3 regions of the Erwinia psychrophila genome follow, and region 2 is predicted to be linked to each of the others. Evidence: predicted binding sites of a transcription regulator. Region 2 holds the regulator's gene; each other region holds the start of a gene.
What was found. Region 2 encodes sigma-54, which starts transcription at its own class of promoters, with help from an activator protein. Its sites were predicted from a motif close to GTTGGCACANNTTTCGCTNT; they were not measured.
Positions count from the first base shown of each region.

Region 1: the regulator sigma-54 is predicted to act here: its motif matches at 4,315-4,334, upstream of AAH446_RS16755 (gamma-glutamyltransferase family protein).
Region 3: the regulator sigma-54 is predicted to act here: its motif matches at 7,675-7,694, upstream of glnA (glutamate--ammonia ligase).

Region 1 is NZ_JBCHVB010000007.1:196,723-206,776, reverse strand. Features, by position in the region: gene puuE (allantoinase PuuE) at 1-662, shown strand, start outside; gene hpxZ (oxalurate catabolism protein HpxZ) at 711-1,085, opposite strand; gene AAH446_RS16765 (AtzE family amidohydrolase) at 1,091-2,491, opposite strand; gene hpxX (oxalurate catabolism protein HpxX) at 2,488-2,676, opposite strand; gene AAH446_RS16755 (gamma-glutamyltransferase family protein) at 2,689-4,275, opposite strand; gene hpxU (MurR/RpiR family transcriptional regulator HpxU) at 4,466-5,305, shown strand; gene AAH446_RS16745 (transporter substrate-binding domain-containing protein) at 5,578-6,363, shown strand; gene AAH446_RS16740 (amino acid ABC transporter permease) at 6,373-7,038, shown strand; gene AAH446_RS16735 (amino acid ABC transporter permease) at 7,038-7,694, shown strand; gene AAH446_RS16730 (amino acid ABC transporter ATP-binding protein) at 7,675-8,409, shown strand; gene AAH446_RS16725 (pyridoxal-phosphate-dependent aminotransferase family protein) at 8,440-9,678, shown strand; partial or broken gene hpxK (allantoate amidohydrolase) at 9,678-10,054, shown strand, end outside.
Region 2 is NZ_JBCHVB010000005.1:236,648-246,701, reverse strand. Features, by position in the region: gene mtgA (monofunctional biosynthetic peptidoglycan transglycosylase) at 1-277, shown strand, start outside; gene npr (PTS phosphocarrier protein NPr) at 323-595, opposite strand; gene rapZ (RNase adapter RapZ) at 592-1,446, opposite strand; gene ptsN (PTS IIA-like nitrogen regulatory protein PtsN) at 1,555-2,040, opposite strand; gene hpf (ribosome hibernation promoting factor) at 2,192-2,479, opposite strand; gene rpoN (RNA polymerase factor sigma-54) at 2,502-3,932, opposite strand; gene lptB (LPS export ABC transporter ATP-binding protein) at 3,981-4,706, opposite strand; gene lptA (lipopolysaccharide ABC transporter substrate-binding protein LptA) at 4,706-5,254, opposite strand; gene lptC (LPS export ABC transporter periplasmic protein LptC) at 5,226-5,801, opposite strand; gene kdsC (3-deoxy-manno-octulosonate-8-phosphatase KdsC) at 5,798-6,364, opposite strand; gene kdsD (arabinose-5-phosphate isomerase KdsD) at 6,381-7,367, opposite strand; gene AAH446_RS14200 (calcium/sodium antiporter) at 7,382-8,362, opposite strand; gene mlaF (phospholipid ABC transporter ATP-binding protein MlaF) at 8,588-9,400, shown strand; gene mlaE (lipid asymmetry maintenance ABC transporter permease subunit MlaE) at 9,407-10,054, shown strand, end outside.
Region 3 is NZ_JBCHVB010000009.1:7,137-17,190, forward strand. Features, by position in the region: gene yihA (ribosome biogenesis GTP-binding protein YihA/YsxC) at 1-569, opposite strand, end outside; gene yihI (Der GTPase-activating protein YihI) at 1,121-1,651, shown strand; gene hemN (oxygen-independent coproporphyrinogen III oxidase) at 1,926-3,284, shown strand; gene glnG (nitrogen regulation protein NR(I)) at 3,400-4,809, opposite strand; gene glnL (nitrogen regulation protein NR(II)) at 4,817-5,866, opposite strand; gene glnA (glutamate--ammonia ligase) at 6,119-7,528, opposite strand; gene typA (ribosome-dependent GTPase TypA) at 7,963-9,786, shown strand; gene yihX (glucose-1-phosphatase) at 9,924-10,054, shown strand, end outside.

The DNA of each region.
Region 1 (10,054 bases), on a different contig from region 2:
TTTGCAAACGCGGGCTTCCGCTGACGGTATTTGGCGTGGCGATGGCGCTGGCCAGAAACCCTGATATCGTCGAGGCGATCAAACAGGCTGACTATGATGTGGTCAGCCACGGCTGGCGCTGGCTCCACTATCAGGGGATGGATGCCAGGACCGAGCGGCAGCATATGCAGCAGGCGGTGGATACGCTCAGCGATCTTTTTGGCAAGGCGCCAACGGGCTGGTATACGGGACGAGACAGCCCGAATACGCGCCGGCTGGTGGTGGAGCAGGGCGGTTTCACCTACGACAGCGACTACTACGGCGACGATCTGCCGTTCTGGATGCCGGTCACCTGTCAGGATGGCACGGTAAAATCACACTTGATTATTCCCTATACCCTGGACGCGAACGATATGCGCTTCGCCACGCCGCAGGGGTTCAATACGGCTGACCAGTTTTACACCTATCTGAAAGACAGTTTCGACGTGCTTTATGAAGAAGGGGAGACATCGCCCAGGATGCTCTCTATTGGCATGCACTGCCGCCTGCTTGGCAGACCCGGTCGTTTCCGGGCGTTGCAGCGTTTTCTGGATTATCTCCAGCAGCACGATAAGGTATGGATCTGCACGCGCCAGCAGATTGCGGAGCACTGGGTGGAAACGCATCCGGCACCACAGGCGTAACGCTCGCTGCATGTTACCCGCTGCCGCTTCCCTGCGGCAGCGCCAGGCTCAGCTCATCAGGCTGACCTGGGCCGCAACTATCCGCCAGCCGTCGGGCAGCCTGACCCAGGTCTGCTGCTGGCGGCCCGTTTTTTCACTGCCTTCCCGCGTAAACTCCGTACTGCATACCGCATAATCTTCCCCAAAAGTGACAATGGTCGTCTTACGCAACTGTCGCATCAGGCCAGCAGCGGGACGTGAGGCGCGAAACGCCCGGATCTCACCGATGCCATACAGATTTTCACCGGCACCCAGCCGCACGGTACGCTCATCATGCCAGAACAGCTCATCCAGCACCGCCGTATCGTTGCTGACCAGCGCCGCTTCATAGCGATAAAAGGCCGCGGTGACCTCGGCCACAATCGCCGGAAGATTAATCTCCATCGTTTTCAACGTAACGCCTCCAGATTCGCGGGCATCGCTTGCGCAATGCCCATTTTTTCCAGTGTCCAGGCGACCCGCAGGCACGCCTCCTCGCGGAAAGGCGCTGCAATCAGCTGTAAGCCAATCGGCAGGCCGCCCGCCTGTAGCGGAACCGTGGTAACCGGCAGGCCGAGAAAGGAGATCGGCTGCGTCAGCATACCCATGCTGGCGCGGGTCGGCAGATCGGTATTGTTAATACGCATGGTTTCCTGGCCCACCAGCGTGGCGCTTTGCGGCGTGGCGGGGGCAATAAGGACGTCAAACTGCTCAAATAGCGGCAGCACCTGCTGCCTGAAGTACTGACGAAAACGCTGCGCCTGCACGTACCAGGCGGCGGGGATCATCGCGCCCGCAAGCAGACGCTCACGCGACAAAGGTTCAAAGAGATCGGGTGAATGCTGCAACGCCGGAAGATACTGGTTGCCCCCTTCAGAAGCGCTGATGATAAAAGCGGCGCTACGTGCCAGCGCGGCGTCGGGCAGCCTGACCTCATCCTGCACGTTAAGCGCTTTGGCCGCCACCGCTACGGCAGCGCGCGCCTCATCGCTGCACCAGGTCTGAAAATAGTCGCCGAGGACGGCGCAGCGCACGCCTTCCGCTCCCTGTCCGAGAAGAGCGTGGGTAAGGTGAACGGGTTTTTCAGCCTGAAAGCCATCTTCAGGATCGTGGCCCTGAAGGGCATCATAGACCGAGGCGAGATCCTCAGTCGTACGGGCAAAAGGACCGATATGGTCAAGGCTGGCGACAAAAGGGTGTGTACCGCCGCGCGAGAGGCGACCAAACGTCGGCTTGAGGCCGAAAATGCCGCAGAGCGAGGCCGGCACCCGCACAGATCCGTTAGTATCGGAACCCAGCGAGAAAGGGACCAGCCCGGCGGCAACTGCCGCCGCCGATCCTCCCGACGAGCCGCCCGCTATGCGGTTAAGATCGTGAGGATTCCGGGTAGCGCCGTAGTGGCTGTTTTCGGTGGTGAAGCCGTAAGCATAAGCATCCATATTCAGCATGCCGGAGAGCATCGCCCCCGCGCCTGCCAGTCTGTTGACCGCCCAGCTATCACGGGCAGCGGCAGGGCGATCGCTGAATAAGCGGGCGCCCGCCAGCGTTGTCTCTCCGGCAACGTCAAACAGGTTCTTCACCGCGTAAGGGATTGCCGCCAGCGGCGGCAGTTCCTGCCCCGTTTTGCGCATACGATCGATACGATCCGCCTCGCTGAACAGACGATCCCGGGTAATGTGCGTCCAGGCATTCAGCGCCGGATTATGTTTCTCAATCCCGTCCAGCGTCTGCTGGGCGATTTCACGCGCGCTGATTTCGCCATGACGCAGCGCGGCGCGCAGCCCGGCAATGGAAAAAGTGGCGAGGTTCATGCTTTATAAATCCCCGCCACTTCCTGACGATCGTCCAGTGGGAAAGCCATCAGCGGTTCTGCCATGGCGGCGATGCGGGTAAACTGAACGTGCAGTTCGGCCCGTCGTTCATCATCCAGCGTGACGCCCATAACCTGCTCCATATGTACCAGCCAGGTTGCCCAGTCGGGTGAGGTGTGTGTCATATTCTTCTCCTGTTAAAAACCGGCAGCGCTGCCGTTGCTGCGGGGATCGCATGCGCCTTCCAGCATGCCGTCAGCGTGGCGGACAATGGCGCCCGCATGACCTACGGCCTCGCTGAAGTCGGGTAATTTCTCCACCTCATGCCCCATCGCCCGTAGCCTGTCGAACGTTTCCTGAGAAAAACGGCCTTCCAGCTTCAGCGAGTCGGAGGTCTGGCCCCAGGTACGCCCCAGCAGCCAGCGCGGCGCGCTCACACATTGCTGGAGCGGGAGTCCCTGCACCACATGGCGGGTAAAGATGGCGGCCTGCGTCTGCGGCTGACCGTCGCCACCCATCGATCCATAGACCATCGTCCGGCCGTCGCGCAGGCGGGCGGCGGCCGGGTTCAGGGTATGAAAAGGCTGTTTGCCGGGGGCGAGCGCCAGCAGATGATCGGGATCGAGGCTGAAGGCCGCGCCGCGGTTCTGCCAGGTCACGCCGGTGCCGGGCAGCACCACGCCGCTGCCGAACTCATGATAAATGCTCTGAATAAAAGAGACGGCCAGGCCGCTGCTGTCCACCACGCCCATCCAGACCGTATCGCCCGGTCCCTTACCCTTTCCCCAGGGCGCAGCCTGATTGTCGTCAATCGTGGCCGCCATGGTGGCCAGCACGTCAGAGTCGAGCAGCGTCTGCATCTCCTCCTGCATATGGCTCGGATCGGTGATGTAGCGATCGCGAAGGCTGAACGCCAGCTTGGTGGCTTCGACGATGCGGTGAACGGTTTGCGCCTCATCCGCTTCCGCCATATTCAGATGGCGGGTAATGCCAAGGATCGCCAGTGAAACCATGCCCTGAGTCGGCGGCGTCATATTAAATACTTCGCCATGCTCATGCTGAATGCGCAGCGGCGTACGGCGGCGGGCTTGATGCTGGTTAAGATCCGCAAGCGTAATGGGCATCCCCAGGCGGGCCATCTCAGCGGCAAAGCGTCCGGCCAGCGGGCCACGGTAAAAGCTCTCCAGCCCCTGAACGGTTAATTCTCGAAGGGTTTCGGCCAGCGCCGGCTGAGTGAAGCGGCTGCCTGCGCGCGGGAGTTCACCGCCGGGCAGAAAAGTGGCGGCAAAGCCGGGCTGATCGAGAAGTTCATGATATTTGCTGGCGGTCGCGTCTGCCTGGGACTGGGTAACTGGCATGCCCTCCGCCGCATAGCGGGTGGCATCAGCGAGCAGCCGGGAAAGCGGCAGCGTGGCACCGTTCCGTTCTGCGGAAATCGCCAGCGCTTCCGCCCAGCCGCTGACGGTGCCCGCCACGGTCAGGGCAGATTTCGGCCCGCGATGGGGGATCTGCTTCGCCCCGCCATAAAAAGAAAAATTGGCCAGGGCGCCTGCGGCACCGCTGGCGTCAATCGCAACCGGATCGCCTTCTGGCGGCACAATCAGCCAGAAACCGTCGCCGCCCAGGCCGTTCATATGCGGATAGACCACCGCAATGGTCGCGGCAGCGGCCACCATCGCCTCAATGGCGTTGCCGCCTTCACGTAAGATCGCCAGCGCGCTCTGGCTGGCCAGATGATGGGGCGCCACGGCCATGCCACGCGGCGCAATATGACTTTGGATCATGCCAGTCTCTTTTATTGGTTAAGGGAAGAGAGCTTAATTAAAGCAAGAGCTGTTCCAGTTTGTCTGAAGGATCCGTGAAAGGGTGCAAAAGAGAAGCGGAAATGAGGGCCGTCGCCCGGGCCTTTTTTATCTTCCGGCACGTTATTTGTATATGCTGAAGCACCTGAAACAAAAGTTACAAGGCCAGCGTATGAAGCAGCTTGATGAGCGTCTGAAAAGCCACTATCCGCAGCTCTCCCCGCAGGAGCAGCGCGTCGCCGATTTTATTTTTGACCACTTTAACGATCTGATCAGCTACAACAGCGCCGAACTGGCGCGGCTAAGCGGTGTGTCAAAGGCCACGGTCAGCCGCCTGTTTAAACATCTCGGCTATGACAAATATAAAGATATGCGTGACGAGCTGCGCACGCTGCGTCAGAGCGGCATGCCGCTTACGGATAACCGTGACGCCGTGCAGGGCAACACGCTGCTGGCCAGGCATTACAAGCAGGAGATGGCTAATCTGACCCGCTGGGTGAACGATCTTGATGCGGCGCAGTTTAACGAGGTGGTCCGGCAGCTTGCCGTCAGTAAACGCATCTTTATTGTCGGGATGCGAAATTCCTATCCGCTGGCGCTGCACCTCCGCCAGCAGCTGCTTCAGGCGAGGGGCGACGTTCAGGTTCTGCCGCAGCCGGGGCAAACCTTGTCGGAGGAGCTGGTGGCCATCTCGCCGGAGGATACCGTAGTGGTGCTGGCCTTTCGCCGCCGTCACCGCCTTGTCCGGCCGCTGCTGCTGCATCTGCAAAACGCGGCCATCCCCACGCTGGTCATCTGCGAACCCGAAGCGCAAAGCGTACTGGCGCTGGCCCGCTGGCAGCTTTGCGCACCGCTGGACAGCGTCTCGGCCTTTGACAGTTACGGGGCAGCCAACAGTTTGATTAATCTGCTGGCAAACGCGCTATTGCATCAGTTATTAAGCGAAGGCCGCCAGCGCATCCATCAGATTGCTGAACTCTATGGCCATCTGGATGAGCTGGAACAGCGCTGATGGGGCACCATTTTGGTGCTTTGCCTTCTTTTGGACGCTTTTCTGCCAGCCCGTCAGGCCGCTTTCAAGCCGCGATTAGTCCGATAGCGAAAATGTTGCTCAACAAAGACAGCCCAAACTTCTGCGGTTAACCAGAGGGTTTCTTTCACTTTCTCAGCCGCAGAATAAGGCTGGCAATAAATTTACGCCCTCAACCACCCCGCTGGCACATTAGTTGCAAATACTCCTGTCAGGAATCTTTCGTTTCATATTGATTAACCGGGGTAGAGAAAATGAAAAAAGTATTACTGGCAATCGTGGGCGCGGCGCTGATGCTCTCTCAGCTACCTCATGCTGTGGCGGACGGCCTGCAGGATATTCAGAAACGCGGCGTGCTTCGGGTGGCGATCCCGCAGGACTTCCCACCATTCGGCTCGGTCGGCACCGATCTTCAGCCGCAGGGCTACGACATTGATATGGCGAAGTACCTGGCGCAGGAGATGAAACTTAAGTTACAGCTGGTGCCGGTAACCAGCGCCAACCGCGTCCCCTACCTTCAGACGGATAAAGTGGATTTGGTGATCTCAAGCCTCGGCAAAAACCCGGAGCGCGAAAAAGCGATCGCCTTCAGCCGCGCTTATGCGCCGTTCTTTCTCGGCGTCTTCGGCCCGAAGGATGCCACGCTGACGGAGGCCGCAGCGCTGAGCGGTAAGTCAGTGGGCGTAACGCGCGGCGCGGTGGAGGACATGGTGCTCAGCAAAGTGGCGCCGGAAGGGACCGAACTGAAGCGCTATGAAGATAACAACACCACGCTGTCGGCCTTTCTCTCCGGTCAGGTGCAGTATGTGGCTACCGGCAACCTGGTCGTTGCCGCCATCGCCCGTCAGAACCCAGAAAAAGCCCCGGTCGCAAAATTTATGCTGAAAGACTCTCCCTGCTTCATCGGTATGCGTAAGGGTGAACCGGCGCTGAAGGCGAAGGTTGATGCGCTGATTGAGCAGGCTATTGCCGACAAAACGCTTAACGGACTCTCTGAAAAATGGCTGAAAGCGCCGCTGCCTGCGAACCTCGGCGCGTAAGGGCGGGCAATGATGGATCAACTCGATTTTGCCGCGCTCTGGCCTTACTGGCCTGAACTGCTGGCCGGTCTCCGGGTCACTATTCAGCTTACCGTGCTGGCGACGCTCGGCGGCGTGGCGCTGGGGATTCTGGGTGCTGCGCTGCGTAGCGGTCGCCCCTCGCTGGTAAGCCGCCTGTGGGGAGGTTACGTTGAGCTGATCCGCAACACGCCCTTCGTGGTGCAGCTGTTCTTTATTGTTTTCGGCCTGCCGAATCTTGGCCTGAAGCTGACGGCTGGCGAGGCCGCGCTGCTGGCGATGCTGATCAACCTCGGCGCCTACAGTACGGAGATTATCCGCGCGGGTATTCAGGTGACGCCGAAAGGGCAGTGGGAAGCGGGGCGCGTGCTTGGCCTGACGCACAGCCAGACGTTTCTGCGCGTGGTGCTTCCCCCCGCGCTGAAGCGGATTTATCCGGCGCTGGTCAGTCAGTGCATCATCGTAATGCTGGGCTCATCGGTGGTATCCCAGGTCTCTTATGAGGAGCTGACTTTTGCTGCCAACCTGATCCAGTCGCGCACCTTTTTAAGCTTTGAGGTCTATCTGGCGACCACGCTTATCTATCTGATTCTGTCGGTGACCCTGCGGCAGCTGCTGCTGGCGGCGGGCCGCAAATGGCTGGGAGTGACCTCATGATGACCACTTTTACCGACTGGGACATTCTGCGCAATCTGCTGCTGGCGGCGCGCTGGACCCTTCTGCTGTCGCTGACCGCATTTCTGGGCGGCACCCTGGTGGCGCTGCCGCTGGTCATGCTCCGCCTGGGCGGACGTCGCTGGTCGCTGTGGCCGATCCGCGCCTGGACTGAGCTTTTCCAGGGAACGCCGCTGCTGATGCAGCTCTTCCTCGCCTTTTTCGGCGTGGCGCTGTTCGGCATTAACGTCTCGCCCTGGACGGCGGCCTCGCTGGCGCTCACCTGCTATACCAGCGCGTTTCTGACGGATATCTGGTACGGCAGCATCAAGGCCCTGCCAAAAGGACAGTGGGAGGCGTCGCGCTGTCTGGGGCTGCATTTTGGTCAGACGCTCAGCCGCGTCATCCTGCCGCAGGCGCTGCGTATTGGCATCGCACCGACGGTCGGCTTTGCGGTGCAGGTGGTCAAGGGCACCGCGCTGACCTCCATTATCGGCTTTGTGGAGCTGACCAAGGCAGGCACCATTCTTAATAATGTCACTTATCAACCCTTTAAAGTGTTCGGGCTGGTGGCGCTGGGCTACTTCCTGATCTGTTATCCGCTGTCCCGCTACAGCCAGTACCTGGAGAAAAAATTCAATGCCGCTCATCACCATTAATCAGGTACAGAAGTACTACGGCGACAATCACGTGCTGAAAGGCGTGGATCTTGATGTGGATATGGGCGAGGTGATCTCGATTATCGGCCGCAGCGGCTCGGGAAAAAGCACCCTGCTGCGCTGCATGAACGGCCTGGAAGGCTATCAGGAAGGCAGTATCAAACTGGGCGGCATGACCATTACCGATCGCGACTCTCAGGCGCGCGATATCAGCCGTTCCATCGGTATGGTGTTCCAGAACTTCAACCTGTTTCCGCATATGACCGCGCTGGAAAATGTCATGCTGGCGCCGAGGCGCGTGCTGAAAATGAAAGAGGCCGACTGCCGCGCGCTGGCCGCCCGGATGCTGGAAAAAGTGGGGCTGGGCGACCGGATGGACTACGCCCCGGCGAGCCTCTCCGGCGGGCAGCAGCAGCGCGTGGCCATTGCCCGGGCGCTGGCGATGAACCCGAAAGTGCTGCTGTGCGATGAAATCACCTCGGCGCTCGATCCCGAGCTGGTCGGTGAGGTGCTCAAGGTGCTGGAGCAGCTGGCAAAAGAGGGCATGACCCTCATCCTGGTGACCCACGAAATGAATTTCGCCCGCGAGGTGGGCGACCGCGTGGTATTTATGCATCAGGGGCGCGTCTGGGAGCAGGGCGACAGCAAGACCCTGTTTGCCCAGCCGCAGACCCAGGAGCTGAAACAATTTATCTCGTCGGTGCGTTTTAACTGAGCGCCGGAGCGACAAGAGAAGGATAAACAGATGGATTTAACCCGCTTTTCCCAGATTAATCCCCCGCCGCGCCTGCTGATGGGGCCAGGCCCAATCAATGCGGACCCCCGCGTGCTGAGGGCGATGTCCAGCCAGCTGATTGGTCAGTACGATCCGGCAATGACGCACTATATGAACGAGGTGATGGCGCTCTACCGGGGCGTATTCCGCACCGAAAACCACTGGACGATGCTGGTCGACGGCACCTCCCGCGCCGGTATCGAAGCCATACTGCTTTCGGCTATCCGCCCGGGCGACAAAGTGCTCGTACCGGTCTTTGGCCGCTTTGGTCATCTGCTGTGTGAAATCGCCCGCCGCTGTCGCGCCGAGGTGCATACGATTGAGGTGCCGTGGGGTGAAGTCTTCACGCCCGACCGTATTGAAGATGCCATCAAATCCGTGCGCCCGCGCCTGCTGCTGACGGTACAGGGCGACACCTCCACCACTATGCTTCAGCCGCTGGAAGAGCTGGGTGCCATCTGTAAAAAATATGGCGTGCTGTTCTATACCGACGCCACCGCTTCGCTGGCGGGGAACGTGCTGGAAACCGATGCCTGGGGGCTGGATGCCGTCTCTGCCGGTATGCAGAAATGCCTGGGCGGCCCCTCCGGCACGTCGCCGGTGACGCTCAGCCCGCAGATGGAGGAGGTTATCCGCCGCCGCAAATGCGTGGAGGAGGGGATCCGCACGGCGGCCCATCAGGACGGCGATGATGAGATGATCTACTCCAACTATTTCGATCTCGGCATGATCATGGATTACTGGGGACCGGAGCGGCTCAATCACCATACCGAGGCGACCAGCGCGCTCTTTGCCGCCCGCGAGTGCGCCCGCCTGATCCTTGAAGAAGGGCTCGATCGGGGCATCGAACGTCACAAATTGCACGGTGACGCCATGCTGAAAGGCATTCAGGGGATGGGGCTGGAAACCTTCGGCGACCTGAAGCACAAGATGAATAATGTGCTCGGCGTGGTCATCCCGCAAAACGTGAATGGCGATCGGGTGCGTCAGCGGATGCTGGAGGATTTCGGCATCGAAATCGGCACCTCCTTCGGACCGCTGCACGGCAAAGTCTGGCGTATCGGGACGATGGGCTACAACGCCCGTAAAGACTGCGTCATGCTGACCCTCAGCGCGCTGGAGTCGGTGCTGAACGGGCTCGGCTATAAAACGCCTCAGGGTGCCGCGATGCAGGCTGCCTGGGATCATTACGGCAGCGGGGAACGCTGATGAAGGCGGCAGAGGCTCTTGAGGCCGCAGCCCGCGTCATGGCCCGCTGCGATGCGCTGGCCGACATCAGCGAAACGCCGGGGAGCCTGACGCGCGTTTATCTCTCCCCGGAACACCTGCGCGCCAATGCGCTGGTGGGTGAGTGGATGGCGGCGGCAGGGATGAAGGTCTGGCAGGATAGCGTCGGCAATATCTGCGGGCGCTACGAGGGGCGGCAGCCGGGCGCGAAGGCGCTGCTGCTCGGCTCCCACCTGGACACCGTGCGTAACGCGGGCCGCTACGATGGCATGCTTGGCGTGCTGACGGCGATCGAAACCGTCCAGGCGCTGCACCGGCGCGGTGAGCGTCTGCCGCTGGCGATCGAAATCATCGGCTT
Region 2 (10,054 bases):
TGTCTGGACGAAGCGTCGTATTCTGACCGTTTATCTGAACGTGGCGGAGTTGGGGCCCGGGATCTTTGGCGTGGAGGAAGCGTCACAACGCTTTTTCCATAAGCCTGCCAGCCGGCTGACAATGTCGGAAGCGGCGCTGCTGGCCGCCGTCTTACCCAACCCGATTCGTTTTCGCGCCGATGCGCCCTCAGCCTATGTCCGGCAGCGGCAGCAATGGATCCTGCGCCAGATGAGACAGCTTGGCGGGGAAAGTTTTATTCAGAAGTACAAGCTGTAACAGCCTGTCGTGCCCCGGGCGTCGCCGCGCCCGGCGTTTCCGCAATCACTCCTCATCAAAACCGGCATCAAAAAGCTCAATCACCGCCCGTAGCGCGTTCTCTTCCTCCGGACCGTTCGCCTCGATTTCGATATGCCCCCCTTTTGCTGAATCCAGCATCAGCAGAGCGATCACGCTGCTTGCCTCTGCTTCAGTGCCGCTTTCGTTGCGCAAAAGGACTTCGGCATCAAAGCTCTGAACCAGCTCAAAAAGCTTCATCGCGGGCCGGGCGTGCATGCCCAGCTTATTTTTGATCTCTACAGTTTGCCTGACGGTCATGTTTTACGTTTTTCCAGCGTTCGGTGGCGAGACTGAACATTTTTACCGCGCGACCGGAAATAGTCAGCAAGCTGTTCCGCAATATAAACTGAGCGATGTTTACCGCCGGTACAGCCGATGGCAACGGTTAGATAGCTACGGTTGTTCGTTTCCAGCATCGGCAGCCAGAGTTCAAGATAGCTTCGCGTCTGGTAGATAAAGTTATGCACTTCGGTATGACGATCGAGGAAGGCGGCAACGGGCCGGTCCAGCCCTGTCATCGGACGCAGTTTCGGATCCCAGTGTGGGTTAGGCAAAAAACGGACATCAAAAACGTAGTCCGCATCGATGGGAATACCGTGCTTAAAGCCAAAGGATTCGAAAACCATCGTCAGCTCGCGTTCGCGTTTGCCTAGCAGGCGCGTACGCAACATCTCGGCCAGCTCGTGCACTGACATCTCCGACGTATCTACAATCAGATCGGCTCGCGAGCGCAGCGGCTCCAGCAGATCGCTCTCTTCGTCAATGGCGCTTTCCAGCGAAAGGTTCTTGCTGGAAAGCGGATGCAGACGGCGCGTGTCGCTGTAGCGACGGATCAGCGTGTTACGATCGGCATCAAGGAAGAGAAGCTGTGGCGAGAAGCTGTCCGGCAGGCTGGTCAGGGCCTTTTCAAAAATCTCAGGCGACTCGGGCATATTACGAACATCAATGCTGACCGCAGCAGACATATTGCGGTCGGCCAGTGAGTTCGCCAGTTCAGGCAGTAAAGCCACGGGCAGGTTATCCACACAGTAAAAGCCCATATCCTCCAGCGCGCGGAGCGCGACGGACTTGCCGGAACCTGAACGCCCGCTGACGATCATCAGCACCATGACTTATTCTCCTGAGTTACCAGTAAGCCGGGGAACCCCTGCGTCAGCACAAGGGTATCCGGCACACGCTTATTCATTTAATCAGCCGGCGTCTGCCGACGTGAAAGGTTAGTGACTCTCCTCCTGGCCCTCAGCCATGATCTCAAAGAGCTCCTCGTCGCTCTGCGCTGCCCGCAGACGACGACAGACGGTTTTATCGGCAAGGCGTCGGGCCACCAGCGAAAGCGTATGCAGATGCGTTTTACACTGGTCTGCGGGCACCAGCAGAGCGAACAACAGGTCGACCGGCTGATTATCGATGGCGTCAAAGGCGATAGGCTGATCGAGGCGTATAAAAACGCCAACCGCGCGCAGCGTATCTTCAACCAGCTTGCCATGAGGGATGGCAATGCCGTTACCGATGCCGGTACTTCCCATCCGTTCACGCGTCAGAATCGCTTCAAAAATCGTCTGGTGCGGAAGGTTAAGCTGCTTGGCTGCCAGCTCGCTGATGATTTCCAGCGCCCGCTTTTTACTCTGGCAGTGTACCCCGTTTCGGGTGCAGGAAACGCTTAGTACAGAGCCCAGTTCCAGTTTTAAGTCATTGTTCATCATAGGTTCACTTACGTGTTCACTTCCGCCTGGCCAGATGGCCTTCTTATTGATCAACGGCCCGTACCCTGTCAGCAGAGTACGGGCCGAAAATCTTCCGTCACCTTCCAGGGAGATGAGGGTGACGAAAAAAGAATCAATGTCTGAGTGAAATTTAGTGTTGTTTCAGTTTGTCTTTATGTTTGTTGAGCTGGCGAGTCAGCTTGTCGATCAGGCCGTCAATCGCCGCGTACATATCTTTATCTTCCGAGGTAGCATGCAGCTCTCCGCCATTTACATGCAGTGTGGCATCCGCGATTTGCGTGACCTTTTCCACTTTGAGAACAATGTAAACCTGATTTATCCGGTCAAAATAGTGCTCAAGCTTGGCAAATTTTGTCGTCACAAAATCCCGTAAAGGTTCAGTGATTTCAACATGCTGGCCAGTGATATTGAGTTGCATACGCTCTTCCTTATCTGTTCGTTCAGACCAGCTGTTTTCGCTGGTTTGAGGGCGGGATGGATAAAGACTCTCGGTACTTCGCGACGGTACGGCGTGCCACCATGATTCCCTGACTGGAAAGCAGGGCGGTCAGCTTGCTGTCGCTCAGAGGCTTGGCGGGATTCTCCGCCGAGATTAATTTTTTCACCAGCGCGCGTATCGCCGTGGAGGAGGCTTCGCCACCCCCCTCGGTGCTGACGTGGCTGGAGAAAAAATACTTCAGTTCAAATATCCCTCGCGGACTGTGCAGATACTTCTGCGTGGTCACGCGGGAAATGGTGGACTCATGCATTTCGACGGCGGTAGCGATATCCGCCAGCACCATCGGGCGCATAAATTCTTCGCCCTGTTCAAAGAACGCCTGCTGCTGCTCGACAATGCAGCGCGTTACCTTGAGCAGCGTATCATTCCGGCTCTCAAGACTTTTGATCAGCCATTTCGCTTCCTGCAAATTGCTGCGAATAAACTGGCTGTCGCTGTCGTTACGCGTACTGCCGCCCATGGCTGCATAGTGCTGATTGATTTTCAGCCGCGGCACGCTGTCTGAATTCAGCTCTACCGTCCAGCGATCGCGGACCTTGCGCACCAGTACGTCCGGGATAACGTATTCCGGCTCGCTGGTATTAATCGACTGGCCGGGACGGGGATCAAGGGTCTGAATCAGCTGCATGGCATTTTTTAACACGTCTTCTTTCAGACGGGTTACGCGCATCAGGCTGCGGAAGTCATGGTTCGCCAGCAGGTCAAGGTGTTCGCTAACGATAAGCGTAGCCTCTTTCAGGAAAGGGATCTCCGTAAACTGAGAAAGCTGGACCAGCAAACAGTCACGCAAATCGCGGGCACAGACGCCAACCGGATCGAACCGCTGTACGCGCTTCAGCACCGCCTCAACCTCTTCCAGCGCGATCTCCTCATTGCCGAGGCTTTCCTGAATCTCCTGCAAGCCTGCGGTCAGGTAGCCGGTTTCATCCACGGCATTCACTATAGAAGTGGCGATGGCACGATCGGTATCGCTAAACGGCGTCAGCTCCACCTGCCACATCAGATAATCCTGGAGCGACTGGGTGGTCTCGCCCTGATAAATGGGCAGCTCATCGTCGTGATAATCGGTTCCGGTTCCGGACGGAGTACCTGCGGTGTAGATTTCGTCCCAGGTCGCATCCAGCGGAAGTTCTTCCGGCATATCCTTTTGCTCAAGCGCTTCACGGGTATCGAGCGCTTCTTTTTCCTGATACTCGCGGGCGTCCACTTCCTCATGAATGTCGGTCTGTTCAAGCAGCGGATTACTTTCCAGCGCCAGCTGAATTTCCTGCTGGAGTTCAAGCGTAGAGAGTTGCAGCAGGCGGATGGCCTGTTGCAGCTGTGGCGTCATGGCAAGCTGTTGGCTAAGCCTGAGTTGCAAACCTTGCTTCATATTCAGGATACTAATTCCTCAAAATTCCCGGCTGGTCTGGACACCTTATCAGAGTCTGAACTCTTCTCCCAAGTAGACTCGCTTAACTTGTTCATCCGCCAGGATTTCTTCCGGCGAGCCGTGGGCAATCAGATGCCCCTGGCTGACGATATAAGCCCGTTCACAGACCGCCAGGGTTTCCCGCACGTTGTGGTCGGTGATCAGCACGCCAAGCCCGCTGTCACGCAGATGCTCAATGATCTTTTTGATATCGATAACGGAGATAGGATCCACCCCTGCAAAGGGTTCATCCAGCAGGATAAATTTAGGATTTGCCGCCAGCGCCCGCGCAATCTCTACCCTGCGCCGTTCACCGCCCGACAGGGCCTGGCCCATGCTGTTACGCAGATGCTCAATGTGAAATTCGTTCATTAACTCATTGGCGCGATCTTCACGCTGCTCTGCCGTTAAGTCGTCGCGAATCTGCAGCACCGCCATCAGGTTATCAAACACGCTGAGCCGGCGGAAAATAGACGCTTCCTGCGGCAGGTAGCCGATGCCCCGGCGCGCGCGCGCGTGAAGCGGCAGGATGCTGATATCTTCATCATCAATAATAATGCGGCCCGCATCACGGGGAACGATGCCGACGACCATATAAAACGTCGTGGTTTTTCCCGCGCCGTTAGGGCCAAGCAGACCCACGATTTCGCCGGATTTCACCTTCAGGCTAACATCTTCGACTACGCGCCGGCCCTTGTAGGCCTTCGCCAGGTTTTCCGCAATTAAAGTCGCCATTAGTTACTCTTTTTCTGTCCGTTTGACTGGGTGCCTTTGTCCTGTAGCTGCGAAGGCACCAGTACGGTGGTCACGCGCTTGCCGGAATCGCTGTAGGCCTGCATCTTCTGCTCTTTCACCAGATAGGTGATGCGGTCGCCCTTGACGTTGCTGTCCAGCTGTTCCAGATAGGCATTGGTGGTCAGCTCAACAAAATCTTTAGCCAGCTCATAATGCATTTTCTGCGCATGCCCTTTTACCGGTTTGCCATTATCCTGCATCTGATAAAAGGTAGCCGGGTTGCCATAGGCATCAATGATCGTCTTGTTACTGTCGCCATTAGGGCGGGTAACCACGACTTTATCCGCCGTGATCTTAATCGTCCCCTGGGTAACAATAACGTTGCCGGTAAAGGTGGCTACGTTACCCAGCATGTCCAGCGCCTGATTTTCCGAGTTCACATTAACCGGCTTGTCAGAGTCGCCCGTCAGGGCGAACGCAGGCAGGCTGGCCGCTAACAGCAGGCCGAGGGTCAGAAACTTAAGGTTGTTTTTCATTTTGAATTTCATAGGAGGTTTTGACCTTTTCAATCAACTCGGCAGTTTTCTTCCGTAAATTCCCACGCAGTTTCATCCCGGTAGAGTTGAAGCTACGGCCATAAAGCGTGACCTGATCTTCTGACGTCACATCCTGCGTCACCAGGTTTACAACAGCGTTATCGGTTTTGATCCGATCAATCTGAGCGTCTTGCGTCAGGCTATTGACCTCAACATGACCATACAGGTAGAGCATGCGATCTTTGGTTAGCTTGGCCTTATCCGCCCTGACGGACCAGGTAGGGATTTTGTTTTCGTCATAGGTCGTCATTACCGGATTATCGAACCAGCTAACCGCTTCTTCCGAGAAGTGGGTGACTTTATCTGATACCAGCTTATAGCTCAGTGCACCTTGTGGATTATAAACCACCGTATTAGATGTCTGACTGGTATAGGTCGGCTCAAGTTCATTGGCGGTGACCGGTGAGGCGTCATCGTCGGGGCCGGCCAGATTCCAGCCGATTAATACCAAGGCCACGAGGGCCAGCAATAGCGTAATCCAACGCCGCGTTCTACTCATACCGACTGCCCTTTGGCCTCATCGAACTTACCCTGTGCCATCAGGATAAGGTCGCAAATTTCTCTTACGGCACCGCGGCCACCCGCGATACGGGTCACATAATCCGCTCGGGGAAGCAGGACGGGATGCCCGTCTGCCACGCTGACGCTCAGTCCCACCTCGGCCATCACCGGCCAGTCGATCAGATCGTCACCAATGTAAGCGACCTGCTCCGGGCGTAACGACAGTTTATCCAGAAGTTCACGGAAGGCCAAAAGCTTATCTGACTGTCCCTGGTAAAGATGCGTAATGCCAAGCGTGGCGCAGCGATCTTCCAGCAGCTTTGCTTTGCGGCCGGTTATAATAGCGACTTCCACATCAGAGGTCAGCAGGCAGCGAATGCCATAGCCATCACGAACGTTAAATCCCTTCAGCTCTTCACCACTATTTCCCTGATAGATCACGCCATCTGACATGACGCCATCAACATCACAAATTAACAGCCTGATCTGGCTGGCGCTTGTCATGACTTTCTGGCTAACCGTGCCGTAACAGGTTTCAATCCCTTCCGCTGCACTACTCATTACTTTTGTTCCTTTTTTAAACCACACCTGCGCGTAGCATGTCATGCATGTGCACCACGCCCAGCAACTGATCGCCATCTGCGACCATAACGGCAGTAATATTTCGGCTTTGCATCAGGTTCAGCGCATCGACCGCCAGAATATTGGGGCGAACTCTGATACCGCCGGACGTCATCACGCTGGCGATACTGGCGTGCTGAATGTCGATACCCATATCAAATACTCTGCGCAAATCACCGTCGGTGAAAATACCTTCAATTTTCATTAAATCGTTGCAGATGACCGTCATTCCCATATTTTTACGCGTGATTTCCAGCAGTGCATCGCGCAGGGAAGCGTCACGACTGACGTGGGGGATCTCGTCACCGGTGTGCATAATATCACTGACGGTCAACAACAGCTTGCGGCCCAGCGCGCCACCAGGATGGGAGAGGGCAAAATCTTCCGTGGTAAAGCCACGCGCTTTCAGCAGGGCGACGGCCAGCGCATCACCCATCACCAGAGTGGCAGTAGTACTTGACGTGGGTGCCAGCCCTAAGGGACAGGCTTCCTGAGGCACTTTAACACAGAGATGAATATCGGCTGCACGACCCATTGCGCTCTCTGGCTTGCTGGTAATGCAGATCAGCGAAACGTGCAGACGTTTCAGAACCGGTATCAGCGCCAGAATTTCTGACGACTCGCCAGAGTTTGAAATAGCGATAACAATATCGCCCGCGCCGACCATACCCAAATCACCGTGGCTTGCCTCCGCCGGATGAACAAAAAACGCGGGTGTACCGGTGCTGGCGAAGGTAGCCGCCATTTTTTTACCAATGTGGCCTGACTTGCCCATTCCCATAACCACTATTTTACCCAGACAGTGAGAGATAAGCTCACAGGCCTGGGTAAAGTCATCGTTAATATACTGATCGAGCTGTTCAAGACCCTGACGTTCAATATTCAACACTTCTTTGCCGGCCCGTATGAAATCAAAGCCTGGCTCAATGTTAGTCATTGCCATTTTTTCTCATCCTTTTACCAGAAGGTGGCCTCAGGCATCCAGTACAAGACTGCTACCCAGGCAATGAATCCGCAAAGCAGCAGCGCACCCGCAGGGCGGCCTATATTACGGCTGCGTTGTAAACATAAAAGCGCAAACAGGGCGCTGACGCCGAGCATGAGCCAGTAATCGCGTGCAAAGGCATGGAAATCCACCCTTCCCGGATGGATAAGAGCGGGCACGCCCAGCACGATGGCAATATTGTAGATGTTGGAGCCAATCAGGTTGCCGATTGCAATATCATCTTCGCCTTTCAGCGCGCCCGCGATAATGGTGGCCAGTTCGGGAAGGCTGGTGCCTACCGAGATAATCGTCAGGCCGATGACCAGTTCGCTAATGCCAAAATAGTCAGCAATGACGGTGGCGTTATCGATGATCATCCGGGTCGACATCGGCAGCATGACCAGGGCGACAGCCAGCCAGAGAAAGGCAACGGTGTTACCGGTGTCGTCGCTGGGTAATTCCGCCAGCTGTTCCCGCGTCAGAGAATCATTATTCTCCCGTTCGGCGCGACGGGCGATTTTAATGATAAAAAGCAAATAGCCCGCCGCAAACGCGATCAGCGCGAGGCCATCGTTGCGGCTCAGCGTGTCGTCAAACAGCACAATGCCGCAGAGCAGCGTCACCAGCAGCATTAACGGCAGTTCTCGTCTGAGCAGATTGGAGGTAACGTTAAGAGGATGGAGCAGGGCCGCGCCCCCTAAAATCAGCAGAATATTTGTCATGTTCGAGCCGATAACCGTACCGACAGCAATATCCATCTGCCCATGGGTCGCCGCCGAGAACGAGACAATCAGCTCGGGAAGCGACGTTCCTATGCCGACCACGGTCATACCGATGATTAACGGGGGGATACCTGAGGCGCGACAGAGAATGGCGGCGCTGTAAATCAGGCGATCGGCACCATATACCAGCAGGACCAAACCGATAATCAAGAGTGCTGTAGCTACGAGCATGAAATGTCCTTTGAACGGGTATAATCGTCGGCTTGCCTTGCGCGACGTTTAAAGCAAGGGCGAAAGGGATAATGGGCGTGATTTTGACGGTCTGAAAGCAAAAAGTAAAACTTATGCCAACTTTAGCCACGTCTCGGGAACAAGTTTCTGTAAAAGTGTTCTGTCGGGTGCTTATAGGCTACCATCGCAGAGAAATTATCTGCCTGTATATGTGAAGGGGTAACTATGGGTAAGACGGAAACGAATCTGGTTGATGTCCGCAACGTCAGTTTTGCCCGCGGCGATCGGCCGGTTTTCGATAACATTTCGCTTACGGTGCCAAAAGGGAAAGTCACCGCCATTATGGGTCCCTCCGGTATTGGAAAAACAACGCTGCTGCGTCTAATCGGGGGACAGTTACGACCCGACAGCGGAGAAATCTGGTTCAACGGTGAGAATATCCCGAGCCTCTCCCGCTCGCGTCTGTATGAAGCGCGTAAAAAGATGAGCATGCTGTTTCAGTCGGGCGCGCTTTTCACCGATCTGAACGTGTTTGACAATGTGGCCTGGCCGCTGCGGGAACATACTCAGCTTCCCCCACAATTACTGCACAGCACCGTGATGATGAAGCTTGAAGCCGTGGGCCTGCGCGGCGCGGCGATGCTGAAGCCTTCCGAGCTTTCTGGCGGGATGGCCAGACGTGCGGCGCTGGCCCGTGCTATTGCGCTTGAGCCGGAGCTGATTATGTTTGATGAGCCCTTTGTTGGTCAGGATCCGATTACAATGGGGGTGCTGGTTAAGCTTATTGATGAGCTGAACCACTCACTTGGCATGACCTGTATTGTGGTTTCGCATGATGTGCCTGAGGTCCTGAGCATCGCTGACTATGCCTATATTATTGCCGGTGAGAAAGTTATCGCACAGGGAACGGCAAGCGCACTGCATGACAATAAGGATGCCCGCGTGCGTCAGTTTATTGATGGTATCGCCGACGGTCCGGTACCCTTTCGCTTTCCCGCAGGGGATTATCTGCAAGACTTAGCTGGCTCAGGGAGTTAACCACTGATGTTTCTACATGTACTGGCGTCAGCAGGGCGTCAGGTTATTAATACCTGCGCCTCTTTTGGCCGGGCGGGGCTAATGCTCTTCCATGCGCTGGTCGGTATTCCCCGCTTCCGTAAGCATGCGCCGCTGGTGGTGAAGCAGCTTTACAGTATTGGCGTGCTGTCGCTGCTAATCATTGTTGTGTCGGGATTATTTATCGGCATGGTACTGGGGCTCCAGGGCTATCTTGTCCTGAATACCTACGGCGCGGAAAGTAGCCTGGGCATGCTGGTGGCGCTTTCGCTTCTGCGGGAACTGGGGCCGGTGGTGACCGCGCTGCTTTTCGCCGGCAGGGCGGGGTCGGCACTGACGGCAGAAATAGGGTTGATGAAGGCAACCGAGCAGCTCTCCAGCATGGAGATGATGGCAGTGGATCCGCTGCGCCGGATTATCTCACCGCGGTTCTGGGCCGGTTTTATCAGTATGCCGCTGCTGGCCCTGATTTTCGTCGCGGTAGGCATTCTGGGCGGTGCGATTGTCGGCGTCAGCTGGAAGGGGATCGACAGCGGTTTCTTCTGGTCGGCGATGCAAAACGCCGTCGACGTGCGTACAGATATTCTTAACTGCGTCATCAAAAGCGCCGTGTTTGCCTTCACGGTAACCTGGATA
Region 3 (10,054 bases), on a different contig from region 2:
CTCAGTTTATCAACGCCAATTTTTTTCAGTGAAGAGAACATCTCTACCTGAACATCGCCAACAAATTCTTTAGCCGCTTCCCGCACCTTGTTCAGCTGCGCCTTACGCGCACCGGAGGCCAGCTTGTCGGCTTTCGTCAGTAATACCAGCACCTCAATGCCACTCTGCACGGCCCACTGAATCATCTGCTGATCCAGATCTTTTAGCGGATGGCGGATATCCATCAGGACAACCAGCCCTTTCAGGCATTCGCGCATTTGCAGATATTCTGCCAGCGCACGCTGCCACTTGAGCTTCATCTCTTCCGGGACCTCTGCATAGCCATAGCCGGGGAGATCCACCAGCCGGTAACCCTCCGCGACCTGGAACAGATTGATCAACTGCGTACGCCCTGGGGTTTTACTGGTACGCGCCAGCGCTTTCTGGTTGGTCAGCGTGTTAAGCGCGCTGGATTTGCCCGCATTAGAACGACCGGCAAACGCAACTTCAATTCCGATATCGGGAGGAAGGTGGCGGATGTCAGGGGCGCTGGTGACAAAGTGAGTAACGTGATAATTCCAGCCAGGCAAAATAAAAACTCCAGATAAAAGGGCGATTGCGCAGAGTATACCCTGTCTGGAATGAAAGCGCCCAGCCGTCCGTTTGCCTGCCTGAATTTTGTCAGCGATTTGCCATTAGTTTTGACGGCGATCGCCGCTATTTTTTTTACGCCGTTAACAGAACAGAGCCGTAAAACATTGCGTTAACGATGGTACTGAAAAAATAACGGGAAAATTGCTTTCTTCACCTTGTGTGTCTGACGCTATGGTCTACAGTATCTGTCATAACCCGGGAGGGGTTACTTCAGGATGAAGTGCTCAGGGAGATTGGGATAGTGTGGAGCAGGGAAGGACGGTGCTGAGGGTGAAGCACGAAAAGGAAGGATCGCGTCCAGGCTGGACGAAAAGGCAACGGAAAACAGGGAGGTTGTGTGCTAAAAAGGATGCGGAATGAGTCAACCCTTCTCTGGAAGGGATGAAAAAAGGCGACAGGGTGACCTGCCGCCTTTTTTCTTTGTCCGCTTTCTGCTAGATTTCGCCGCAATTCTATACTGAATGATAAATCCCTGAGAGCAAAAACCATGAAGCAACCCGCACGCGCGTCCCTGGACAAAAAACCAGCCGCGAAAACTAAACGCAAAACGCGCGATGACGTCAACGCTGAAGCACGCGATCGTAAACGTGACAAAAAACATCGCGGTAATGCTTCCGGCAGCCGGGCTAATCCCGTTGTGCAGAATCAGAAAGGCAGCGGCGCGTCTGGCAGCAAAGATCCACGCATTGGCAGCAAAAAACCCGTGCCGCTGGTGGCTGAAGGTATCAGCAGCAAACCGGCCAAACCGGCGAAGGTGAAGCAGCCCGCTGAAAAGAAAAAAGTGGCTCTTTCTCCCCAGGAGGAGCTGACGGCCCTCGAAAACGACGAACGTCTGGATGCGCTGCTCGACCGCCTTGAGAATGGCGATACGGTATCTGCGGAAGAGCAGGCCTGGCTGGATGAGACGCTGGATCGTATCGACATACTGATGGAAGAGCTCGGCATTGCCCTGGACGACGGCGCAGAGGATGAAGAAGCCGAAGAGGATATGTATCGTCTGCTGAAGGGCGGTCAGTAACTATCACGGCCTGAAGGCAGATATTGAGGCAGCGCAATCTGGCGCTGTCTTATAAAAAAGGTTTCTCCGCTAATGAATTGGCCTGGATCAATTTTTGCGCTGATTCTGCTCTGCATGCTGGGCGGGTTATTTGCTAAACTTCGTCGCCTGTCGCGGCTGAAAGCCCGGTTGCGCAGAACCACCGCCCGTCCGCCCCTGAATCAGCACTCCCCCTTTATCCGACGGTCGGCCACCAGACGCAGACGCCTGCGAAGGAGTGACTATCGTGACACAGATGATTGAATGGGATCAGGGCCTGATCCAGAAGTACAATATTTCTGGGCCACGTTACACGTCTTATCCCACCGCGCTGGAGTTTCATCAGGATTATGATGAAGCCGCATTTATGCAGGCGTCGCAGCGCTATCCCGGTCGTCCGCTTTCGCTCTATATTCATATCCCTTTCTGCCATCGTCTCTGCTATTTCTGCGGCTGTAATAAAGTGGTCACCCGCCAGCAGCATAAAGCTGATGCCTATCTGGATGTGCTGGAGAAAGAAATCCTCGCCCGCGCGCCGCTGTTTGTCGATCGCACCGTCACGCAGATGCACTGGGGAGGCGGTACGCCGACCTATCTCAGCAAGGCGCAAATCACCCGCCTGATTGGGCTGCTTAAGTCACAGTTTCGCTTCGACGAGCGCGCTGAACTTTCTATTGAGGTCGATCCGCGTGAAATCGAGCTTGATGTGCTGGATCATCTTCGTGCCGCCGGCTTTAACCGGCTGAGCATGGGCGTTCAGGATTTCAATAAGGCGGTGCAGGAGAAGGTCAATCGCGTACAGGATGAAGAGATGATTGTGGCGCTGGTGGAGCGCGCGCGCAGGCTTGGCTTTACCTCGACAAACCTGGACTTAATTTATGGTCTGCCGATGCAGACGCCGGAAAGCTTCGCCTTCACGCTGAAAAAAGTTGCCGGGCTGAATCCGGACAGGCTGAGCGTATTCAACTATGCCCATATGCCGAACCTGTTTGCCGCCCAGCGTAAAATCAAGGAAGCCGATCTGCCGGATGCCCAACAAAAGCTCGACATACTTCAGCAGTCGATCGCCATGCTGACCGCCGAAGGCTATCAGTTTATCGGTATGGACCACTTTGCCCGGCCCGATGATGAGCTGGCGGTGGCGCAGCGGGAAGGAAAACTGCACCGTAATTTCCAGGGATATACCACGCAGGGCGACAGCGATCTGCTGGGAATGGGGGTTTCTGCCATTAGTATGATCGGCGACACTTACGCCCAGAATCAAAAAGAGCTGAAGGCGTACTATGCCAGCGTCGGTGAGCAACAAACGGCGCTGTGGCGGGGCGTGGTCCTTTCAGAAGATGACTGCCTGCGGCGGGATGTGATCAAAACGCTGATTTGCCATTTTGCGCTCAATTTTGACGATTTCGACGCGCGCGGCCAGGCTTTTACCGACTATTTCTCTGAAGATCTGGCGCTGCTAACGCCGTTTATTGAGGATGGGTTGGTGGAACGGCATGGGAAGGGCCTTCAGGTCACGCCTAAGGGACGTTTGCTGATCCGCAATATCTGCATGTGCTTTGATGTTTACATGCGCCAGAAAGCCCGTATGCAGCAATTTTCACGGGTCATCTGAAGAAAGGTAAAGCCCGGACACCGACACGCCATCTCAACTGTCGGGATCGTTCGGTGTCCGGCTTTATCTTTACGCGCGGCCAGGGGAAAGATAAGGCCGCGCGGCTTTGCCTCCGCTACTCCATTCCCAGCTCTTTCAGCTTACGGGTCAGGGTATTTCGCCCCCAGCCCAGCAGCCTGGCCGCTTCCTGCTTGTGCCCCTGCGTATGACGCAGGGCGGTAGTCAGCAGCGTACGCTCCATCTCCGGCTGCGCTTCCGACAGCAAATTTTGATGACCGGAACGAAGCGCGCGATCTGCCCACTGCGCCAGCAGCGTCGCCCAGCTGTCAGGCAGCGACTGTACCGGGTTGTCGGGCGTCGACGTTTCAAAGAGTTCGGGAGGAAGATCCTGGATCAGCACTTCCTGTCCGGCCGCCATTACCGTCAGCCAGCGGCAGGTATTTTCCAGCTGGCGCACGTTACCGGACCAGTGCAGCCGGGTCAGCGCCGTTTCGGTTTCCGGATGAAGTATTTTCGCCTCCACGCCCAGCTCCCGCGCCGCAACCTGTAAAAAATAGCGCGCAAGACGAGGGATATCCTCACGGCGCTCCCGCAGCGGCGGCAGATGGACGCGGATCACGTTCAGGCGGTGAAATAGATCTTCCCGGAACTTGCCCTCCTGAACGCGCAGCTCCAGGTTCTGGTGGGTGGCCGCGATGATGCGGACGTCCACCTTGACCGGCGCATAGCCTCCGACGCGATAAAACTGCCCATCGGCCAGCACACGCAGCAGACGAGTCTGGACATCCAGCGGCATATCGCCGATTTCATCCAGGAACAGCGTGCCGCCGTCGGCCTGCTCAAAACGCCCCTGGCGAATCTGGTTGGCGCCGGTAAACGCCCCTTTTTCATGGCCGAACAGTTCGGACTCAATCAGGTCTTTTGGGATCGCGGCCATATTCAGGGCGATAAAGGGCGCTTTTGCACGCGGGCTGTGCCGGTGCAGCGCATGAGCCACCAGCTCCTTACCCGTACCGGACTCGCCGTTGATCAGCACGCTAATAGAAGAGCGTGAAAGGCGGCCAATAATGCGGAAGACATCCTGCATGGCTGGCGCTTCGCCGATGATATCGGTGGTAGGACCGCTGACCGGCTGATTGCGCGGCTGCTGCTGCTCCTGATAGTGGCTGATGGCACGCTCAACCAGCGCAACCGCTTCATCAATATCAAACGGCTTTGGCAGATAGTCGAATGCCCCTTGCTGATAGGCGCTGACGGCGGCATCCAGATCCGAATGGGCGGTCATTATGATGACCGGGAGCATCGGATGCCGCTGTTTTATCTGCTTCAGCAGGGCCAGGCCATCCATACCGGGCATGCGAATATCTGAAAGTAAAACGTCCGGCGTCTTGGTAGCAAGGGCGGTCAGCACCTCATTACCGCTGTTAAAAGTGGCACAGCTTAAACCGGCTCCAGTGAGGGCGCGTTCAAGCACCCAGCGGATGGAGCTGTCGTCATCGACGATCCAAACTATCCCTCGTTGCATAGAAACCTCACTGGCGAATAGGCAGGTAAACCGAAAATTCAGTATGTCCGGGCCAACTGTTGAACTCTATTTTTCCCGAATGTTGATCGATAAGACTACGGGCTATCGACAACCCTAAACCCGTCCCGCCTTCACGTCCGCTGACCATCGGATAAAAGAGCGTATCCTGAAGCTGGGCCGGGATACCGGGGCCATCATCTTCAATATCAATACGCGCGACCAGGCGGTAGCGTACGCCGTGCAGCGTCAGCTGGAACGCCGTGCGGGTACGCAGCGTAATTGTCCCGCCTTCTTCCCCCAACGCCTGGAGCGCGTTACGTACGACATTCAGCAATACCTGTTCAATTTGATCCGGATCGTGCGGAAGTTCTGGCAGGCTGGGATCGTAATCTCTGACCAGCGTGACATTATCAGGCAGCTCCATCGACACGAGGTTAACCACCCGCTCGGCCACCTGATGAATACTTTGCGTGACGTGCATGCCCGGCTGCTGAGGGCCAAGCAGGCGATCGACCAGATTGCGCAGCCGGTCTGCCTGCTCAATAATCACGCGGGTATATTCTGTTAACGCGGGATCGGGCAGCGCTTTTTCCAGCAGCTGCGCGGCGCCCCGTAATCCACCCAGCGGATTTTTAATTTCATGGGCCAGCCCACGGACTAAATCCCGTGCGGCAACCTGCTGGGCATGCTGAATCTGTTCCTGACTGAGACGGCGTTGATTATCCATCGGTGCCATTTCGAGCAGGATTAACCCTTCGGGAAGACGCTGTGCCGTCAGCGACATAATATGCGCGCGGCTGTCCACCACAAGAGTCACTTCACTGTCTGTAAATCCCTGACCTGCATTCAGGCTCTCATGCATGACGTCGATATTTAACGAGAAATATCCCACCAGTTCCGGCAGCGGTGTGCCAAACAGCTTGCGAGAGCTCTGTGCCAGTAATTGCTGTGCCGCAGGGTTGGCGTAGTGAATCACCAACGCACTATCAACCAGCAAAATGCTGTTAAGCAGGGAATTGAGAATCTGCCCAGCATCGGGCGGCGTGCCTGTTGCCATACAGCGTTCTCCTGCACTCTTTTAGTGCATTATGAGGCGAGATCCGGGGATCGTCTTCCTGAACGATGAGGGCGTGGAGAAAAAAGCCCATCCGGAGATGGGCTGTACGTTTCCACGGCAACAAAATCCAGGCGGTTTTACGCGGCAGCAGGCTTTGGCCCGACTTTTACTTCTGCCTTAAGGCCTCTTCCGCCAGGGCGGGAGTACCTTCGGCCATTTTGCTGCGGCATAAACCTGCCGGGGACTACCTGATTAAACGCTGTAGTACAGTTCGAACTCGACCGGGTGTGGCGTCATGCGCACGCGGTCCATTTCAGCTTTACGCAGTTCGATGTAGGCATCGATGGTGTCATCAGTGAACACACCGCCGCGCGTCAGGAACTCGCGGTCTTCGTTCAGGGCGTTCAGCGCTTCTTCCAGTGAACCCGCAACTTTTGGGATCTCAGCTTCTTCTTCCGGCGGCAGGTCGTACAGGTTTTTGTCCATCGCATCGCCAGGATGGATTTTGTTGATGATGCCGTCCAGGCCAGCCATCAGCAGGGCTGAGAAAGCCAGATAAGGGTTAGCGGCAGGATCCGGGAAGCGGGCTTCAATACGGCGCGCTTTCGGGCTGGCCACAACCGGGATACGGATTGACGCAGAGCGGTTACGGGCGGAGTAAGCCAGCATCACTGGCGCTTCATAGCCAGGGACCAGACGCTTGTAGGAGTTGGTGGTCGGGTTAGCCAGGGCGTTGATCGCTTTAGCGTGTTTGATCACACCGCCGATGTAGAACAGCGCCATTTCAGACAGGCCGCCGTATTTGTCGCCCGCGAACAGGTTATTGCCATCTTTAGAAAGAGACATATGGCAGTGCATACCGGAACCGTTATCACCAAAAATCGGTTTTGGCATAAAGGTCGCCGTTTTGCCATAGGCATGGGCGACGTTGTGCACGACATATTTGTAGATCTGAATTTCGTCCGCTTTCTTCGTCATGGTATTGAAGCGGGTCGCCACTTCGTTCTGACCTGCGGTTGCCACTTCGTGGTGGTGAGCTTCAACAACCAGCCCCATCTGTTCCATGGTCAGACACATTGCAGAACGGATGTCCTGTGAAGAGTCGACCGGTGGTACCGGGAAGTAGCCGCCTTTCAGACCTGGACGGTGACCTTTGTTGCCGCCTTCGTACTCTTTACCGGTGTTCCATGCGGCTTCGATATCGTCGATCGCAACATGAGAGCCGGAAGTGGTGGCGCCAAAGCGAACGTCATCAAACAGGAAGAATTCAGGTTCCGGTCCAAACAGCACGGTGTCAGCGATACCGGAAGAACGCAGGAAGTCTTCAGCGCGTTTCGCGATAGAGCGCGGGTCGCGGTCATAGCCCTGCATGGTGCCAGGCTCGAGAATGTCACAACGGATGATCAGGGTAGAATCTTCAAAAAACGGATCGAGGACGGCGGTCGTTGCGTCCGGCATCAGAACCATGTCTGATTCGTTAATGCCTTTCCAGCCGCCGATAGAGGAGCCGTCAAACATTTTGCCTTCTTCGAAAAAGTCAGCGTTAACCTGGTGAGCAGGAATGGTGACGTGCTGTTCTTTGCCTTTGGTATCGGTGAAGCGCAGATCAACAAACTTGACTTCATGCTCGTTCATCATCGACAGAACGTGTTCAGCGGACATACTTAACTCTCCTGGATTTTGTCATTGTCGTCGTGGTTAGAGATCTTCACGGTGTACTTTGCTTATCTGGCTTAGTCATCCGATAATAAAGATCTCTGACAAGCTATCAACCGTCGTGGAAATGGCGTTTATCGCTTAAGTGATATAAAGCGAAATCTATGCCAACTTTTTCATTTGGCCCGAAAAGCGCTATGATACGCGCTCTCGTGAAACGCGAGCTGCACCACAATGGAAGTCGCGCACCATTATGGTGCCTCCAGGTGCCCGATGGGCACTAATTTGGTGCATTTTTTCGATGGAGTGCAATTCTTGCACTGTAAATGGCTCTGAAAGCAATCCTGACAGTTATCTTTAATTGAAATTTGTGATCCTGTTCAGTCCTTCGATTAATCCGTGTACAATAGCGCGCTATTTCTAATGCCTGAGGCAAAGCTGTGATCGAAAATTTGCGTAACATCGCCATTATTGCCCACGTTGACCACGGTAAAACTACCCTGGTTGATAAATTGCTACAGCAGTCCGGTACTTTTGATGCCCGTACTGAAGCAACTGAGCGCGTAATGGACTCCAACGATTTGGAGAAAGAGCGTGGGATTACCATCCTCGCAAAAAACACCGCCATTAAATGGAACGACTACCGCATCAACATCGTGGATACCCCAGGACACGCCGACTTCGGCGGTGAGGTAGAGCGTGTGATGTCGATGGTCGACTCGGTGCTGCTGGTTGTGGATGCAACGGATGGCCCTATGCCGCAAACCCGCTTCGTGACCAAAAAAGCGTTTGCTAATGGTCTGAAGCCGATCGTGGTCATCAACAAAGTTGACCGTCCTGGCGCCCGTCCAGACTGGGTTGTGGATCAGGTGTTTGACCTGTTCGTTAACCTGGACGCGACTGACGAACAGCTCGACTTCCCGGTTATCTATGCATCCGCGCTGAACGGCATCGCCGGTCTTGATCATGCCGAAATGGCAGATGACATGACCCCGCTGTACGAAGCGATCGTGGAGCACGTTTCCCCACCGCAGGTGGAAATGGACGCGCCGTTCCAGATGCAGATTTCTCAGCTGGACTATAACAACTACGTGGGTGTTATCGGCATCGGCCGCATCAAACGCGGTAAAGTTAAGCCAAACCAGCAAGTTACTATCATTGATAGCGAAGGCAAAACCCGTAACGGTAAAGTCGGCAAAGTGCTGACCCACCTGGGTCTGGAGCGTATCGACGCGACCGAAGCGGAAGCAGGCGATATCATTGCTATCACCGGTCTGGGCGAGCTGAACATCTCCGATACAATCTGTGATCCACAGAATGTTATGGCGCTGCCAGCCCTGAGCGTTGATGAGCCTACCGTTACCATGTTCTTCAACGTCAACACCTCTCCGTTCTGCGGCAAAGAAGGTAAGTATGTGACGTCTCGTCAGATCCTTGACCGTCTGAACAAAGAGCTGGTGCACAACGTGGCGCTGCGTGTGGAAGAAACATCCGATGCTGACGCGTTCCGCGTATCAGGTCGTGGTGAACTTCACCTGTCCGTTCTGATTGAAAACATGCGTCGTGAAGGTTTCGAACTGGCCGTATCCCGTCCGAAAGTTATCTTCCGCGAATTCGAAGGCCGTAAGCAGGAGCCATTCGAAAACGTGACGCTGGATATCGAAGAGCAGCACCAGGGTTCCGTGATGCAGGCGATGGGCGAGCGTAAAGCCGACATGAAAAACATGGATCCGGATGGCAAAGGCCGCGTACGTCTCGACTACGTGATCCCTAGCCGTGGCCTGATTGGCTTCCGTAACGAATTCATGACCATGACTTCCGGTACTGGCCTGCTCTACTCTACCTTCAGCCATTATGACGATATCCGTCAGGGCGAAGTTGGCCAGCGTCAGAACGGCGTGCTGATCTCTAACGGCCAGGGTAAAGCGGTTGCTTTCGCCCTGTACAGCCTGCAGGATCGCGGTAAGCTGTTCCTGGGTCACGGTGCGGAAGTATATGAAGGCCAGATCATTGGTATTCACTCACGTTCTAACGACCTGACCGTGAACTGCCTGACCGGTAAGAAGCTGACCAACATGCGTGCTTCCGGTACTGACGAAGCGACCACCCTGGTTCCAGCCATTAAAATGACCCTGGAGCAGGCTATCGAGTTCATCGATGATGATGAACTGGTAGAAGTGACGCCGCTGTCCGTCCGTATTCGTAAACGTCACCTGACGGAAAACGATCGTAAACGCGCTAGCCGCGGTCCTAAAGAGTCGTAATCGCCTCTGCAGGATGTAAAAAACGCTCTCCGGGTTCCGGAGGGCGTTTTTTTATGCCTGATGAAAACCCTTCCTCCTGTTCAGCCTCCACATTTACCGCTAGAGTGAATAGCTCACCGGCACAAAAGGAGATGACCATGCTGTATATCTTTGATTTAGGTAACGTCATTGTCGATATTGACTTCAACCGGGTTCTCGGAGTCTGGAGCGATCTTGGCCGGGTGCCTCTGGCAACGTTACAAAGCCGCTTCCAGATGGGGGAGGAGTT